Regions from separate parts of the Pantoea phyllosphaerae genome, predicted to be linked through region 4. Evidence: predicted binding sites of a transcription regulator. Region 4 holds the regulator's gene; each other region holds the start of a gene.

Region 1 (3,855 bases), on a different contig from region 4:
TGGTATTCGCCAAAGCTGACCTGTGGCTGGCGGAATATTACGATCAGCGTCTGGTAGACACCACGCTGTGGCCGCTGGGCAAACAGCTGCGCGACCAGCTTGACGCCGACATTAAAGCGGTGCTGACCATCGCCAACGACGCACATCTGATGGCGGATCAGCCCTGGATCGCCGAGTCGATCGCGCTGCGTAACGTCTACACCGATCCGCTCAACGTGCTGCAGGCGGAGCTGCTGCAGCGTTCGCGCGCGCAGGAAGCGCGCGGCGAAGAGGTCGATCCGCGCGTCGAGCAGGCGCTGATGGTGACCATCGCGGGCGTCGCGGCAGGCATGCGTAATACCGGTTAATCCTTCCGACCCTTCCGGGCAGGCAACTGCCCGGCTACCGCGCTTGCTGGCGTTGTGCCTGAGCGCTACTTTGCTCTATTCTTTAGGACCATTCCTCGGTTATCCACATTCTCATTTACAGGAGTTGCCCTTATGGCATCAGGAATTTCTCGCATCTGGATGCGTACCGGCATGTTGCTCGGCGCCGCGTTGCTGGTGCTTAACCTCACCGCGTGCGGCGACAAAGAGGGCGACCAGCGCAAGGCCTTTATCGACTTTCTGCAAAACACCGTCATGCGCAGCGGCGAACATCTGCCGAGCCTGAGCGAAAGCCAGAAGCAGAATTTTGGTAAATTCGCGGGCGACTACGCCATTCTTTACGGCTTCTCCCAGCAGGTGAATAAGGCGATCGATCAGGGCATGCGTCCAGTGGTCGATGAGCTGTCGGCCATCCGCGTGCCGCAGGACTACCTGACACGCCGCGACGCGCTGCGCCAGGCGAACGGCGCGCTGGTGATTGTCACGCAGCAGCTTGAGAGCGCCAAAATGCAGGCGGACAGCAGCAAAGCCTCGCTTAAGCAGGAGGAGGATCTGAAAAAGGTCTATGACGCCGCTTACGACAAAGTGGTCACGCAGCCAGCAAATCAGCTGGTGCCGCTGCTGCCGAAGCTACAGGCGCTAAGCCAGGGCGCGGCGCAGGCGGGCGACTTCCTGCAGCAGCAGGGGCAGCGCGTCAGCTTCAACAATGGTGCCGTTCAGTTCCCGACCCCCGATCAGGTCACGCAATATAATGCGCTGATGAGCACGATCTCCGCCAACGCGCAGGCGTTAACGCAGGCGCAGACCGCCGTTCAGAACGGCTTGCAGTAATCTCTCTTCCGAGACAAGCCGCCGCGCTTGTCTCGGCCTTTCCGCTGTTGCTTCCTTTCAGACTATCGCCAGCCGGAGAAACGCACCGACAGGAGTGTGATCTGGCGCATTTTCGACCAAAAATACTTTGTGATCGCAGTCACATATATGAAACAAACAGAACCGATCTAAATGTGATATCAGTCACATTAACCCCTGTTTTGTGGTGAAAAAATAGTCTTTGTGACTTTTTTACACCGCTATTATGTGATCTGAATCACTAAAACAGCCCCTACCCCCACCTTTATCAGGTGACATGGATCACACTTAAGCCACCCGCTACGCAGCGTCATATTCGCGTGCTAGAGTCCGCCTGCATACAGTAATAGCAACGGCTCGCCGCCGTGCTGGCTTAACAAAAACAAACGCGCTCTCTTATTGCAGCGCGTCTCGATAAGGGGTGGTTTTATGTCCTCATCAGTCAAGGTCAAGGTTCAAAGCTTTGGTCGCTTTCTGAGTAATATGGTGATGCCTAACATCGGTGCGTTTATCGCCTGGGGTATCATCACCGCGCTGTTCATCCCGACCGGATGGATTCCTAACGAGACGCTGGCGAAGCTGGTCGGCCCGATGATCACCTACCTGCTGCCGCTGCTGATCGGTTTCACCGGTGGACGTCTGGTTGGCGGCGATCGCGGCGGCGTGGTCGGCGCGATCACCACCATGGGCGTCATCGTCGGCGCCGATATGCCGATGTTCCTTGGCTCGATGATTGCCGGTCCGCTGGGCGGCTGGGCGATCAAATCTTTCGACCGCGCCGTTGACGGCAAAATCAAAAGCGGCTTCGAAATGCTGGTCAACAACTTCTCCGCCGGCATTATCGGCATGTTGCTGGCGCTGCTGGCGTTTCTGGCTATCGGTCCGCTGGTGGAAGGTCTGTCGCATATCCTCGCCGCAGGCGTTAACCTGATGGTGCAGAACAACCTGCTGCCGCTGACCTCGATTTTCGTTGAACCGGCGAAAATCCTGTTCCTCAACAACGCTATTAACCACGGCATCTTCTCGCCGCTGGGCATTCAGCAGGCAAGCGAAGCGGGCAAGTCGATCTTCTTCCTGATCGAGGCGAACCCGGGCCCGGGCATGGGCGTGCTGGTGGCCTATATGATCTTTGGCCGCGGCAGCGCTAAACAGTCTGCGGGCGGCGCAGCGATCATCCACTTCCTGGGCGGTATTCACGAAATCTACTTCCCGTACGTGCTGATGGCGCCGCGTCTGCTGCTGGCGGTGATTCTGGGCGGCATGACCGGCGTCTTTACCCTGACGCTGCTTAATGGCGGTCTGGTTTCTCCCGCCTCTCCGGGCTCAATTCTGGCGGTACTGGCGATGACGCCAAAAGGCGCCTACTTCGCCAATATTGCGGCGATTGTTGCAGCCTTTGCGGTCTCCTTCGTGATCTCCTCTATCCTGCTGAAAACCAGCAAAGTCAAAGAGGAAGAGGATATTGAAGCGGCGACCAAACGCATGCATGACATGAAAGCGCAGTCGAAAGGCCAGGCCGTCGCGGGCGCGCCGGTCGTCGCCGACGCCAGCAGCGTTGACGTCAGCCACGTGCGTAAAATCATCGTCGCCTGCGACGCCGGTATGGGCTCCAGCGCGATGGGCGCGGGCGTGCTGCGCAAGAAAGTGCAGGATGCGGGCCTCACGAACGTGTCCGTTACCAACAGCGCGATTAACTCGCTGCCGGGCGACGTCGATCTGGTGATTACCCATCGCGACCTCACCGAGCGCGCGATGCGTCAGGCTCCTCAGGCGCAGCATATCTCCCTGAACAACTTCCTCGATAGCGCGCTTTATACCAACCTCACCGATCGCCTGGTCGCGGCGAATCGCAGCGAAGCGCACCGTGAAGTCGTACAGACCGCGCTGGCGGACAGCTACGATACCAGCAACCCGCACCTGTTTAAGCTGGGCGCGGACAACGTCTTCCTCGGCCTGAGCGCCAGCAACAAAGAGCAGGCGATCCGCTTTGCCGGCGAGCAGCTGGTGAAAGGCGGCTACGTTCAGCCGGAATATGTTGAAGCGATGCTGGCGCGCGAAAAACTCACCCCGACCTATCTCGGCGAGTCGATCGCCGTGCCGCACGGTACGGTGGAAGCGAAAGATCGCGTATTGAAAACCGGCGTGGTGTTCTGTCAGTATCCGCAGGGCGTGCTGTTTGGCGACGATGCGGATGACGTTGCCCGCCTGGTTATCGGCATCGCGGCCCGCAACAATGAGCATATCCAGGTGATCACCAGCCTGACCAACGCGCTGGACGACGAGAGCGTGATTGAGAAGCTGGCGCACACCACCAGCGTGCAGGAAGTGCTGGATCTGCTGTCGGGCAGCCCGGCGACTGCTTAAACGTCCTGCGTGAATTTCCCTGGGGCGGGTAAGCCCGTCCCGATTTCCGGGGCGGGCGTGCCCGCCCCATCGTCATTTGATATGGGTCAATATTATGAAAGCGTTACATTTTGGAGCAGGTAATATCGGTCGCGGCTTTATTGGCAAGCTGCTGGCGGATGCAGGCATTGAAATGGTGTTCGCCGATGTTAACCAGGTGGTGCTGGATGCACTGAACGCACGTCATGAATATCCAGTACAGGTGGTTGGCGAGCAGGCGAAAGTGGAAATGGTGAAG
Region 2 (3,855 bases), on a different contig from region 4:
GCGCCTTCGTCATCATCTATCTCTGCCTCTATGCGGGCAACGCCCTCTCCTTGCTGCTGCCTGTCACCATTCCCGGCAGTATCCTCGGCATGCTGACGCTGTTTGCCCTGCTGGCGACGCAAATCCTTCCGGTGGAGTGGGTAAAACCCGGCTGCCACCTGCTGATCCGCTATATGGCGCTGCTGTTTGTGCCCATCAGCGTTGGGGTGATGAACTACACCGACGTTCTCAGCGCGCAGTTCGGTCCAGTCGTGGTCTCTATCGTGGTCAGCACTTTTCTGGTGTTGACGATAGTCGGCTGGAGCGCCCATAAAATTCATACGCGCAGCGTGCAGGAGAAGCCCAGTGAATGACATCTGGTGGTCGCTGCCGCTCAGCGTCGGGGTTTTTATGCTGGCGCGTCGCCTGGCGGCGAAGCTGAAAATCTCGCTGCTCAATCCGCTGCTGGTCGCGATGGCGATCATTATCCCGCTGCTGCTGGTGCTGCAGATCCCCTACGCGCGCTATTTCGCCGGCAGCCAGATCCTCAATCAGCTGCTGCAGCCCGCAGTGGTCGCGCTGGCGCTGCCGCTCTACGAGCAGATGCATCAAATCCGTGCGCGCTGGAAATCGCTGATCGGCGTCTGCTTTATCGGCAGCCTGACCGCGATGGTCTCCGGCACCGCTATCGCGCTGTGGATGGGCGCGACGCCGGAAATTGCCGCGACCATTCTGCCTAAATCGGTCACTACGCCCATTGCAATGGCGGTCTCCGCCTCGCTGCACGGCATCCCCGCGATCAGTGCTATTTGCGTGCTGATCGCCGGCGTGCTCGGCGCAGTCTTCGGCCATATGGTGCTGAACCTGCTGGGGATAAAAACTCGCGCGGCGCGCGGACTGGCAATCGGCAATGCCTCGCACGCGCTCGGCACGGCGCGCGCGGCGGAGGTGGATTACCAGGAAGGCGCGTTCAGCTCGCTGGCGCTGGTGCTGTGCGGCATCATCACCTCGCTGCTGGCGCCCTTTATTTTTCCGCTGCTGCTGCACGCGTTTGGGTAAAACTTTGCGATAGATCTCGCAAAGTTGAAACGATGCAAATCTGTTGCATTGTCAGAGCGATACAGATCACATATAACCCCTCTGGCGGCAATGGGCCGCCTGATATAAACGAGGCTATCATGCATCCACGTTTCACCTCCGCCTTCGACGCGCTGCCCGCCGATCTGCAAAGCGCGCTGCGCCCGATTCTTGACGACGCGCAGTTTCAGGCGGCGCTGACGCCGGAGCAGGTCGCATCGCTGATGCAGCAGACCCGGCTGGATGCCGACGCCCTTGCTCTGGCGCTGCTGCCGCTGGCGGCAGCTTGCGCGGTAGCGCCGGTCTCACGCTTCAACGTCGGCGCCGTAGCGCGCGGCGTCAGCGGTTGCTGGTACTTCGGCGCGAATATGGAGTTTGCAGGCGTGGCGATGCAGCAAACGGTCCACGCCGAACAGAGCGCGATTGCGCACGCCTGGCTACGCGGCGAGCCTCGCCTGGAGGCGGTCACGGTTAACTACACGCCGTGCGGCCACTGTCGCCAGTTTATGAACGAACTCAACAGCGGCACCGATCTGCGCATTAGCCTGCCCGGTCGCGGCGTCAGCACCCTGGCGAACTACCTGCCGGACGCCTTCGGCCCGCGCGATTTGAACATCACTACCCTACTGCTGGATAAGGTCGATCACGGCTATCAGGCGGAAGGCGATGCGCTCGCGCAGGCGGCCATCGCCGCCGCCAGCCAGAGCCATGCGCCATACAGCGGCTCGCACAGCGGCATTGCGCTGCGCACCGCGAGCGGCGCGACGGTTACCGGGCGCTACGCCGAGAACGCCGCCTTCAACCCGAGCCTGCCGCCGCTCCAGGCGGCGCTGATCCTGCTGAATATGCAGGGTGAAGCCTGCGAAAATATCGAGGCCGCCACGCTGGCCGAAGTGGAAAACGCCACGCTGAATCAGTTCGCCGCGACGCAGGCGACCCTGGCCGCGCTGGGATGCAAACAGCTGAGCTGCGTCACGCTGCACCGAGGCTGAGGCACAGCACACGCTTTCCAACACTGGCGCTATCTTTTATTTACAAAAGCTGTACATCGGCGAGAAATTTCATAGGATCGTGCGCCAGCAACACACAAAAAGAACGACTGGCGTCTGAGCTTTGCCAGACAACACCGCAACCGGAGCATCCCTTCATGGAACATGAGTACGAAAGTAAGCGTCCGCTGTACATCCCCTACGCTGGCCCGATCCTGCTGGAATTTCCCCTGCTGAATAAAGGCAGCGCCTTCTCACTGGAAGAGCGCAACGAATTTAACCTCAACGGCCTGCTGCCTGAAGCGGTTGAGAGCATTGAAGAGCAGGCAGAGCGCGCCTGGCGTCAGTTTCAGGACTTCAAAAACAATAACGATAAGCACGTCTACCTGCGCAACATTCAGGACACCAACGAAACCCTCTTCTATCGCCTGCTCGACAACCATCTCGAAGAGATGATGCCGATTATCTATACCCCAACCGTCGGCGCGGCCTGCGAACACTTCTCCGAGATCTACCGCCGCGCGCGCGGCGTTTTTATCTCCTATCCGAATCGCGATCGCATCGAAGACATGCTGCAGAACGCGACCAAGCAGAACGTAAAGGTGATTGTGGTCACCGACGGCGAGCGTATTCTCGGCCTCGGCGATTTGGGCATCGGCGGCATGGGCATTCCTATCGGCAAGCTGTCGCTCTATACCGCCTGCGGCGGCATTTCGCCAGCCTATACGCTGCCGGTCGTGCTGGACGCCGGCACCAACAATCAGCAGCTGCTTAACGATCCGCTCTATATGGGCTGGCGTCATCCGCGCATCACCGGCGAAGAGTACGACGCCTTTGTTAACGACTTTATCCAGGCGGTTAAACGCCGCTGGCCGAACGTGCTGCTGCAGTTTGAAGACTTTGCGCAGAAAAACGCCATGCCGCTGCTGCAGCGCTATCGCGACGAGATCTGCTGCTTCAACGACGATATTCAGGGCACCGCCGCCGTGACCGTCGGCACGCTGATCGCCGCCAGCCGCGCCGCAGGCAGCCGCCTGTGCGAGCAGAAAGTGGTGTTCCTCGGTGCAGGCTCCGCCGGATGCGGCATCGCCGAGCAAATTATCGCGCAGATGAAATCGGAAGGCCTGAGCGACGAAGAGGCGCGCGGCCGCGTGCTAATGGTCGATCGTTTCGGCCTGCTGACCGACAAGCTGCCGAACCTGCTCGATTTCCAGAGCAAGCTGGTGCAGAAGAGCGAGAACCTGAAAGCCTGGGACACCGCCAGCGATTCTATCTCGCTGCTGGACGTGGTGCGCAACGCCCGTCCCGATATTCTGATCGGCGTCTCCGGCCAGCCGGGCCTGTTTACCGAAGAGATTATCCGCGAGATGCATAAGCACTGCGCGCGTCCTATCGTAATGCCGCTGTCGAACCCGACATCGCGCGTCGAGGCGACGCCAGCGGATATTATCGCCTGGACCGACGGCGCGGCGCTGGTCGCGACCGGCAGCCCCTTCTCGCCGGTAAGCTGGAAAGGCAAAACCTATCCAATCGCCCAGTGCAACAACTCCTATATTTTCCCGGGCATTGGGCTGGGCGTCATCGCCTCTGGCGCGACGCGCGTCACCGACTCGATGCTGATGACGGCAAGCCGCGCGCTGGCCGACTGTTCGCCGCTGGTGAATGAGGGCGAAGGTCCGGTGCTGCCGGAGATCAAAGATATTCAGGGCGTGTCGAAACTCATCGCCATGGAAGTGGGCAAAGCGGCGCAGCTGGCGGGCGTCGCGGTGGTGACGTCGGAAGATGTGCTGTCGCAGGCGGTCGCCAACAA
Region 3 (3,855 bases), on a different contig from region 4:
GCGGCTTCAGCACCAGCGTGCCGCTTAGCGCTGCGGCAAGACAGCCGACGGCAATGCCTGCGATCACCGCGATCAGCCGCGCCCAGCGGTTGCGCATCCGGTTCAGCGCGATAATCACCAGCAGCGTCAGGGCACCGAGCGCCAGGTTGCCGGGCGCGCCGAAATTCACGGCGTTATGCCCGCCCGCCCAGTCCGTGATGCTCACCTTAATCAGGCTGATGCCAATCAGCGTGATCACCGTCCCGGTCACGACCGGCGTCAGCACGCGGCGCAGCTGTGCGACGCAGCGGCTAATCAATAAGGGGATCAGCGCGGCGACCAGCGTGCAGCCGAAGATCATCGCCATAATATCCTCCGGCGACCCGCCGCGGCTTTTGACGATCATTCCGCCGGAAAGGATCACGCCGAGAAAGGCGAAGCTGGTGCCCTGCAGGCAGATCATGCCTGCGCCGATCCCCGCCATGCGCCGCGCCTGAAGAAAGGTGCCCATGCCGGAAACCAGCAGCGACATGCTAATCAGATAGGGAATATAAGCCTGCAGCCCCAGCACCGAGCCGATGATAAGCGGCGGCGTGATAATGCCGACCACGCTGGCCAGCAGATGCTGCAGCGCGGCGAAAAACGCGGGCGCGGGCCTGATGCGCTCGTCCAGCCCGTACAGCAATGTTTTCTCTTCTGAATGCGACATAATCGTGCTCCGGCGGTATTGTGATTAACGCTGTTAATGCATTTATCACGCCACGCGCGCGGGCAGCAAAAGGTTAAAGAGGTAACCTGTTGATCACGAAGCAGTTAAAAACAGGAAGCGCTGCGCTGAACCCTGAAACCATCGATTCAGCCGCAGCGGCTTTGCAACATCCTGTTTCACTGTCAGGCGATCTTTGCACCTGAATCGGGCAGTGCGGTGATGCCCATCGAAGAGAGATCGAGATAACCGGCCAGGTCGCGCTGTTCGGCGCGCGGCAGATAGGGCAACTCCCCGAGCAGCGGCGCGTCGAGACTGTCGCGCAGCACATCGATCAGTTCGGCATAGTGCGCCAGACCGGGGTTGATGCGGTTGGCGACCCAGCCGGCCAGCGGCAGCCCGTCGCGCGCGATCGCCTCGGCGGTCAACAGCGCGTGGCTGAGACAGCCCTGCTTGATGCCGACCACCAGCACCACGGGCATGTGGTGCTGCGCCACCCAGCCGGAAAGCGGCTTCGCATCGTTCATCAGGCTGCGCCAGCCGCCGGTGCCTTCGACCACGACGCAGTCGGCCTGCTGACCCAGCCGCTGCAGGCTTTGACTCAGCAGCGGATAGTCCACGGGCCTGCGCGGCCGAATGCTGACCTCATCTTCTTCGTAAATCAACGGATTGATCGCGTCGTATGGCAGGGTTACGGTCGAACTGCTCTGCAACACCAGCGCATCTTTACTGCGCAGGCCCTCCGCGCTACGCGTGGCGTTTCGGGCAACCGGTTTGAAACCGACTGCGCTCAGGCCAGCGCGGGCGAGATACTGCAGAAGCGCGCGCGAAACAACGGTCTTCCCTACAGCGGTATCAGTGCCGGTAATGAACAGATTTTTCACCCCACTCCTCCTCAACGTAACGGTTTTGTTTTACAAAAAAGCAAAACCCATTGTAAGGAGTGCGGACAGCAGGCAGCTTGCGTTAGCGCAAGGTTCAGTCGCGCTTAACCTTGCAACAGCTTCACCAGCAGATAGCCGCTGTAGAGCGCGTCTTTAATCAGGGCCGCCGCGCCGAGGGTGCCCGGTTCACGGAACGCCGTGGGGGCCAGCTGAATCGCCTCGCTGTAGGCGGGCAGCGCCTGCTGGCGGATGGTGTTGCTGACGGCGGGAAACAGGACGTCAGCCGCCTCGTTGAGCGGCGAGCCGATCAGGATATGCTGCGGATTGAAGATATTGACCATCATCGCCAGCATCCGGCCGACATGATGCCCGACGCTCGCGATGGCATCGCGCGCCAGCCGATCGCCCTGCTGGGCCGCTACACAGAGCGTCTCCAGCGTTAACGGCTGCTGGTGCAGCACGCTGTCGGGCTGCGCGGCCAGGCGCTGCGCAGCCAGCGCCAGCAGGCTACCGGTGCTGGCAACCGTCTCCAGACAGCCGTGATTGCCGCAGTAGCACTGCTGACCGTAGGGATCGATCTGGGTATGCCCAATCTCCACCAGCGCCCGCCCGCTTTTGTGCAGCAGCTGGCCGCCGCTGATCACCCCGGCGCCGACGGTGTCGTCAATCACAATCTGGATCACGTCCTGCGCGCCGCGCGATGCGCCGAACAGCGACTCCGCCAGGGTCCAGGCGGAGATGTCGTGCTGCACGAAAACCGGCACCCCGATGCGCTGCGCCAGCGTATCCCCCAGCGGTATCTCGCGCGCCTCATAGCCCGGCAGCCGGTGCACCACGCCCGAGGCGGCGTTAATCAGCCCGGGCAGCGTAATGGCAATCGCCGTGAGCCGTTCCAGCTTACGCTGGTGGCGCATAAAAAAAGCGTCGACACGATCGATCAGCGAGGTCAGCAGCGGCTGCTGCGCTTCGTCAGGCAGCGGCGAGGACTCCTCCACCAGCGTGCGGCTGCTGAGATCGCGCAGCGTCAGGGTCAGCGCACCGTGATGCAGGCGCACCGCGAGGTAGTGCCAGGCGAGCGTATCGAGGATCAGGCCGATGGCCGGTCGGCCGCGTGAGCCCGGCTCCTGAAATTCCGTCTCCTGCACCAGATGAGCATCGAGCATTTCACGCACGATTTTGGTGATGCTGGCGGGCGCCAGCTGCGCCAGTCGGGAAAGTTCGATACGCGAAATCGGACCGTAGAGATCGATCAGGCGGTAAACAACGCCTGCATTAGTCTGTTTGATCTGGTCAATATGACCAGGCTGACTATCCAGCTTCACGCCCTGTGCTCCCGGTTATTTTCGCGCTTCTAAATAAAGAACGACTATGGTGAGGCAGATTGTGCCTGAGCGTCAAACATTTGATTTGAAATGTGATTTACAGCACATAAAAACCGGACTTTGCTTAAGGTCTGGCCCTTATTTTTGCGCGGTGGGCGACAGAAGCTGCATCATATTGCGCATCTGCATCGACGGCTCGCGCTCCCCCGACCAGACCAGCCACACTTCCGACAGCGCATCCTCTTCCTTCAGCGGCAGCCAGACCACATCGGCCAGGCGCGCGCGGGCGAAGGACGCTGGCAAAATCGATACGCCAAGGCCGGTGGCCACCAGCCCGAGGATGGTCATCGCCTCGCCTACCTCCTGCATGATGTAGGGCGTGATCTGGTAGCGGCGCAGCAGGCTGAGGATTTCGCCGTGCAGTGCGGTGCCGCCCTGCGGATCGAAGAAAACGAAAGGTTCGTTCGCCAGCGCGCTGACAGAGATGCTCTCCGCGTCCGCCAGCGGGTGCGCCCAGTGCACCACCGCGCGCAGCGGTTCGCGCAGCAGCAGCTGATGGCGCAAATCGGACGGCAGCGCGGTGTTGCGCATCACCCCCAGATCGAGCCGACCTTCATGCAGCGGCGCAAGCTGCTGGCGGGTGTTGATCTCCTGCATCTGGATATGCACCTGCGGCCAGCGCTGGCGAAACTGATAGAGGGCGTCAGAGACCAGCCCGGTAAAGGGTGCAGAAGAGGTAAAGCCGATGCGCAGCTCGCCCTCTTCGCCGCGCTCCAGCCGCGCCGCGCGGCTGGCCGCCTGCTCGACCTGCTGCAAAATGGCCCGCGCGTCGCTGAGGAACTGCTGCCCGGCCGGGGTGAGCTGGACGCTGCGGTTGGTGCGGGTAAACAGCTTCGCATCGATCTCCTGCTCCAGCTGCATGATCTGCTGGCTGAGCGGCGGCTGAGAGATGTTGAGCCGCTGT
Region 4 (3,855 bases):
CGAATTCCGCGGCTGATGCGCCAACGCGCTTTTCGTGTTAACAATGCTCATCGCCCGACTTCACAGGGAGCTTTTCCATGTCAGCACGACACCCGATTATTGCGGTAACCGGCTCCAGCGGTGCCGGCACCACCACCACCAGCCTGGCGTTTCGTAAAATTTTCCAGCAGCTCAATCTGCACGCCGCCGAGCTGGAGGGCGACAGCTTCCACCGCTATACGCGGCCGGAAATGGATATGGCTATCCGCAAGGCGCGTGATTTAGGGCGCCACGTTAGCTATTTCGGCCCGGAAGCCAACGACTTTGGCCTGCTTGAACAGACCTTTATCGACTACGGCAATACGGGCAAAGGCCAGTCGCGCAAATATCTGCACACCTACGACGAAGCGGTGCCCTGGAATCAGGTGCCGGGCACGTTTACGCCGTGGCAGCCGCTGCCGGACAATACCGACGTGCTGTTTTACGAAGGGCTACACGGCGGCGTGGTGACGCAGCAGCATAACGTGGCGGAAAAAGTCGATCTGCTGGTGGGTGTGGTGCCGATCGTCAACCTGGAGTGGATCCAGAAGCTGGTGCGCGACACCAGCGAGCGCGGCCACTCGCGCGAGGCGGTGATGGACTCGGTGGTGCGCTCAATGGAGGATTACATTAACTTCATTACGCCGCAGTTTTCGCGCACCCATCTTAACTTCCAGCGCGTCCCGACCGTGGATACCTCCAATCCGTTCGCCGCGCGCGAAATCCCGTCGCTGGACGAGAGCTTCGTGGTCATTCACTTTCGCGGGCTGGAGAATATCGACTTCCCTTACCTGCTGGCGATGCTGCAGGGCTCCTTTATTTCGCATATCAATACGCTGGTGGTGCCGGGCGGCAAGATGGGGCTGGCGATGGAGCTGATTATGGCGCCGCTGGTGCAGCGGCTGATGGAAGGCAAACAGATCGCCTGACCAAACAATGAGTAGACGGCTCATAAGCGTAAAACGCGGGCGAGATGGGCAGAAGAGCAAAGCGTCCCGCGACAGGGATGTCGCGGGCCGAGCGAGCATGGATGCCTTGAGCGACGTTGCGATCGGCCCCTCTCACCCGCGTGAGCACCTTGCCAAAAAGTTTACGTTTTACAGCGCGACCACTTCGTAGCTGTGGGTCATCTCTACGCCCTTGCCCAGCATTAACGCCACCGAACAGTACTTCTCCGCCGAGAGATCCACCGCGCGCGCCACCGCTTTATCGCTCAGCGCCTTGCCGGTCACCACGAAATGCAGATTGATATGGGTAAACAGGCGCGGCGCCTCTTCACGACGCTCCGAGGTGAGTTTCACCTCGCAGTCCACCACATCGTTACGGCCTTTTTGCAAAATAGAGACCACGTCGATGGCGCTGCAGCCGCCCGCGGCCATCAGCACCATCTCCATCGGACTGGGCGCTTTATCGCCCGAGTTGCCGTCCATCAGGATCTGATGCCCTGACGACGACTCACCGAGAAAGGTTAATCCTTCGACCCACTTCACTCTTGCCTGCATGTTTCCACCTCAAGAATAGCCCGTTTGCCGCCAGAGTACGCGTTCGCCTGACAAACAGCAATCCAGAGTAATCCCCCCTCTGCTGAAGCGAGACAACAGAAGACAGTCGGCAAAAGCTGTGCTACAAACAGTGCTGAAAATAGTTCGTTCTGTTAAGGACGAAGACGGGACACATCAAGCGCCTGGCGCAAAATAAGGCCCGAATAATCTCCTTCAGGAGAAACGCTTGAAGCTTTCATCGCCTGGCAGGGATTAATCCCCCCGCGTTTTGGGCACGATTACAATAGAGGATAATAGCGAATGGTTCTCGGCAAACCGCAAACAGACCCTACACTCGAATGGTTCCTGTCCCATTGCCATATTCACAAATATCCATCCAAAAGTACGCTGATTCATCAGGGTGAGAAGGCTGAAACCCTCTACTACATCGTGAAAGGTTCCGTTGCGGTGCTGATCAAAGATGAAGAGGGCAAAGAGATGATCCTCTCTTACCTGAATCAGGGTGATTTTATCGGTGAGCTTGGCCTGTTTGAAGAAGGTCAGGAGCGCAGCGCCTGGGTACGTGCGAAAACCGCGTGCGAAGTAGCGGAAATTTCCTACAAGAAATTCCGCCAGCTTATCCAGGTGAATCCGGATATTTTAATGCGTCTCTCTTCGCAGATGGCGCGCCGTCTGCAGGTTACATCGGAAAAAGTGGGCAATTTAGCTTTCCTCGACGTGACCGGACGTATTGCACAAACCCTGCTTAACCTGGCGAAGCAGCCAGACGCCATGACGCATCCCGACGGCATGCAAATCAAAATTACTCGTCAGGAAATTGGCCAAATCGTTGGTTGCTCGCGCGAAACCGTGGGCCGCATTTTGAAAATGTTGGAAGACCAGAATCTGATTTCCGCACACGGCAAAACCATTGTCGTTTACGGCACCCGCTGATTTCCTCTCATACACGGCGTGATGTCACCGTTACGCCGCTACTGCTTTTAGTGAAGTGATGTGGCGCCGAATCATCTATCACCCCGAAGTTAACTATGCCCTGCGGCAGACGCTGGTGCTCTGCATTCCGGTGGCGCTCGGCTGGTTATTCGGCGATCTGCAAAAAGGGCTGCTCTTCTCTCTGGTTCCCGCCTGCTGCAACGTGGCGGGCCTGGATACGCCCCATAAACGCTTCTTCAAACGTCTGATCGTCGGCGGCTCGCTGTTCGCGCTCGGCAGCTTTCTCATCCAGCTATTAACCCTGAAAGGGGTACCGCTGCCTGCGGTGCTCTTTGCCCTGCCGCTGCTGCTGGGCGTCACCGGCGAAATCAGCCCGCTGCACGGCCGTCTGCTCTCCGGCACGCTGGTGGCGGCCATCTTTACCCTGAGCCTGATCGGCCGCATGCCAATCTATGTGCCACCGCTGCTCTATATCGGCGGCACGCTCTGGTACGGACTCTTTAACTGGTTCTGGTTCTGGCTCTGGAAAGAGCAGCCGATGCGCGAAACCCTGAGCCTGATCTACCGCGAGCTGGCGGACTACTGCGACGCGAAATATACCCTGCTGACCCAGCTTACCGACCCGGAAAAGGCGCTGCCGCCGCTGCTGGCGCGCCAGCAGAAAGCGGTCGATCTGATCAATACCTGTTATCAGCAGATGCATATGCTCTCCGCCAGCCGCGACAACAGCCATAAACGTCTGACGCGCGCGTTCCAGGTGGCGCTCGACCTGCAGGAGCATATCTCCGTCAGCCTGCATCAGCCGGAAGAGGTGCAGAAGCTGGTAGAGCGCAGCCATGCGGAAGCGGTGATCCGCTGGAACGCCAAAATCATCTCGGCGCGGCTGCGCGCGCTGGCCGACGCCATTCTCTACCATCAGTTGCCGAGTCGATTCGATATGGATAAGCCGCTCGGCGCGCTGGAGAAGATCGCCCGCCAGCATCCCGACAATCCCGTGGGCCACTTCTGCTCCTACCACTTCAGCCGCATCGCGCGCGTGCTGCGCACGCAAAAACCGCTCTATCAGCGTGACCTGATGACCGATCGCCAGCGCCGCCTGCCGCTGCTGCCCGCGCTGCGCAGCTATCTTTCGCTGAAGTCCGCCGCGCTGCGCACCGCGGCGCGCTTCGCCGTGATGCTGATGTTCGGCAGCGCGCTGGCGCTGCTGTTCGATATTCCCAAACCCTACTGGATCCTGATGACCATTATGTTCGTCAGCCAGAACGGCTACAGCGCCACGCGGGTGCGCATCCAGCACCGGGCGCTGGGTACCTTTGCCGGCCTGGCGATCGCCGCCGCCTCGCTGCGTTTCGCGGTGCCGGAATCGCTGGTGCTGCTGTTTATGCTGATAGTGACGCTGGTG

Evidence for each region. Region 4 encodes CRP, which controls carbon source genes, mostly activating them, when cyclic AMP is high. Its sites were predicted from a motif close to ATGTGANNNNNNTCACAT; they were not measured.
Region 1: ACR6A7_RS16375 (PTS mannitol transporter subunit IICBA) is a predicted target of CRP. The motif match lies at 1,368-1,385, and genes of this name have one in related genera.
Region 2: cdd (cytidine deaminase) is a predicted target of CRP. The motif match lies at 1,093-1,110, and genes of this name have one in related genera.
Region 3: mlc (sugar metabolism global transcriptional regulator Mlc) is a predicted target of CRP. The motif match lies at 2,982-2,999, and genes of this name have one in related genera.

The regions. Positions count from the first base shown of each region.
Region 1 covers NZ_JBPFDE010000013.1:18,317-22,171, forward strand. The annotation lists gene ppc (phosphoenolpyruvate carboxylase) at 1-347, shown strand, start outside; gene ACR6A7_RS16370 (DUF3053 domain-containing protein) at 480-1,196, shown strand; gene ACR6A7_RS16375 (PTS mannitol transporter subunit IICBA) at 1,644-3,578, shown strand; gene mtlD (mannitol-1-phosphate 5-dehydrogenase) at 3,673-3,855, shown strand, end outside.
Region 2 covers NZ_JBPFDE010000001.1:181,775-185,629, reverse strand. The annotation lists gene ACR6A7_RS00825 (CidA/LrgA family protein) at 1-353, shown strand, start outside; gene ACR6A7_RS00820 (CidB/LrgB family autolysis modulator) at 346-1,038, shown strand; gene cdd (cytidine deaminase) at 1,158-2,048, shown strand; gene ACR6A7_RS00810 (NAD-dependent malic enzyme) at 2,204-3,855, shown strand, end outside.
Region 3 covers NZ_JBPFDE010000007.1:112,286-116,140, forward strand. The annotation lists gene ACR6A7_RS11415 (nucleobase:cation symporter-2 family protein) at 1-688, opposite strand, end outside; gene bioD (dethiobiotin synthase) at 871-1,569, opposite strand; gene mlc (sugar metabolism global transcriptional regulator Mlc) at 1,674-2,891, opposite strand; gene ACR6A7_RS11430 (LysR family transcriptional regulator) at 3,030-3,855, opposite strand, start outside.
Region 4 covers NZ_JBPFDE010000006.1:221,278-225,132, reverse strand. The annotation lists gene ACR6A7_RS10810 (YheU family protein) at 1-16, shown strand, start outside; gene ACR6A7_RS10805 (phosphoribulokinase) at 78-947, shown strand; gene ACR6A7_RS10800 (OsmC family protein) at 1,116-1,520, opposite strand; gene crp (cAMP-activated global transcriptional regulator CRP) at 1,821-2,453, shown strand; gene ACR6A7_RS10790 (YccS/YhfK family putative transporter) at 2,512-3,855, shown strand, end outside.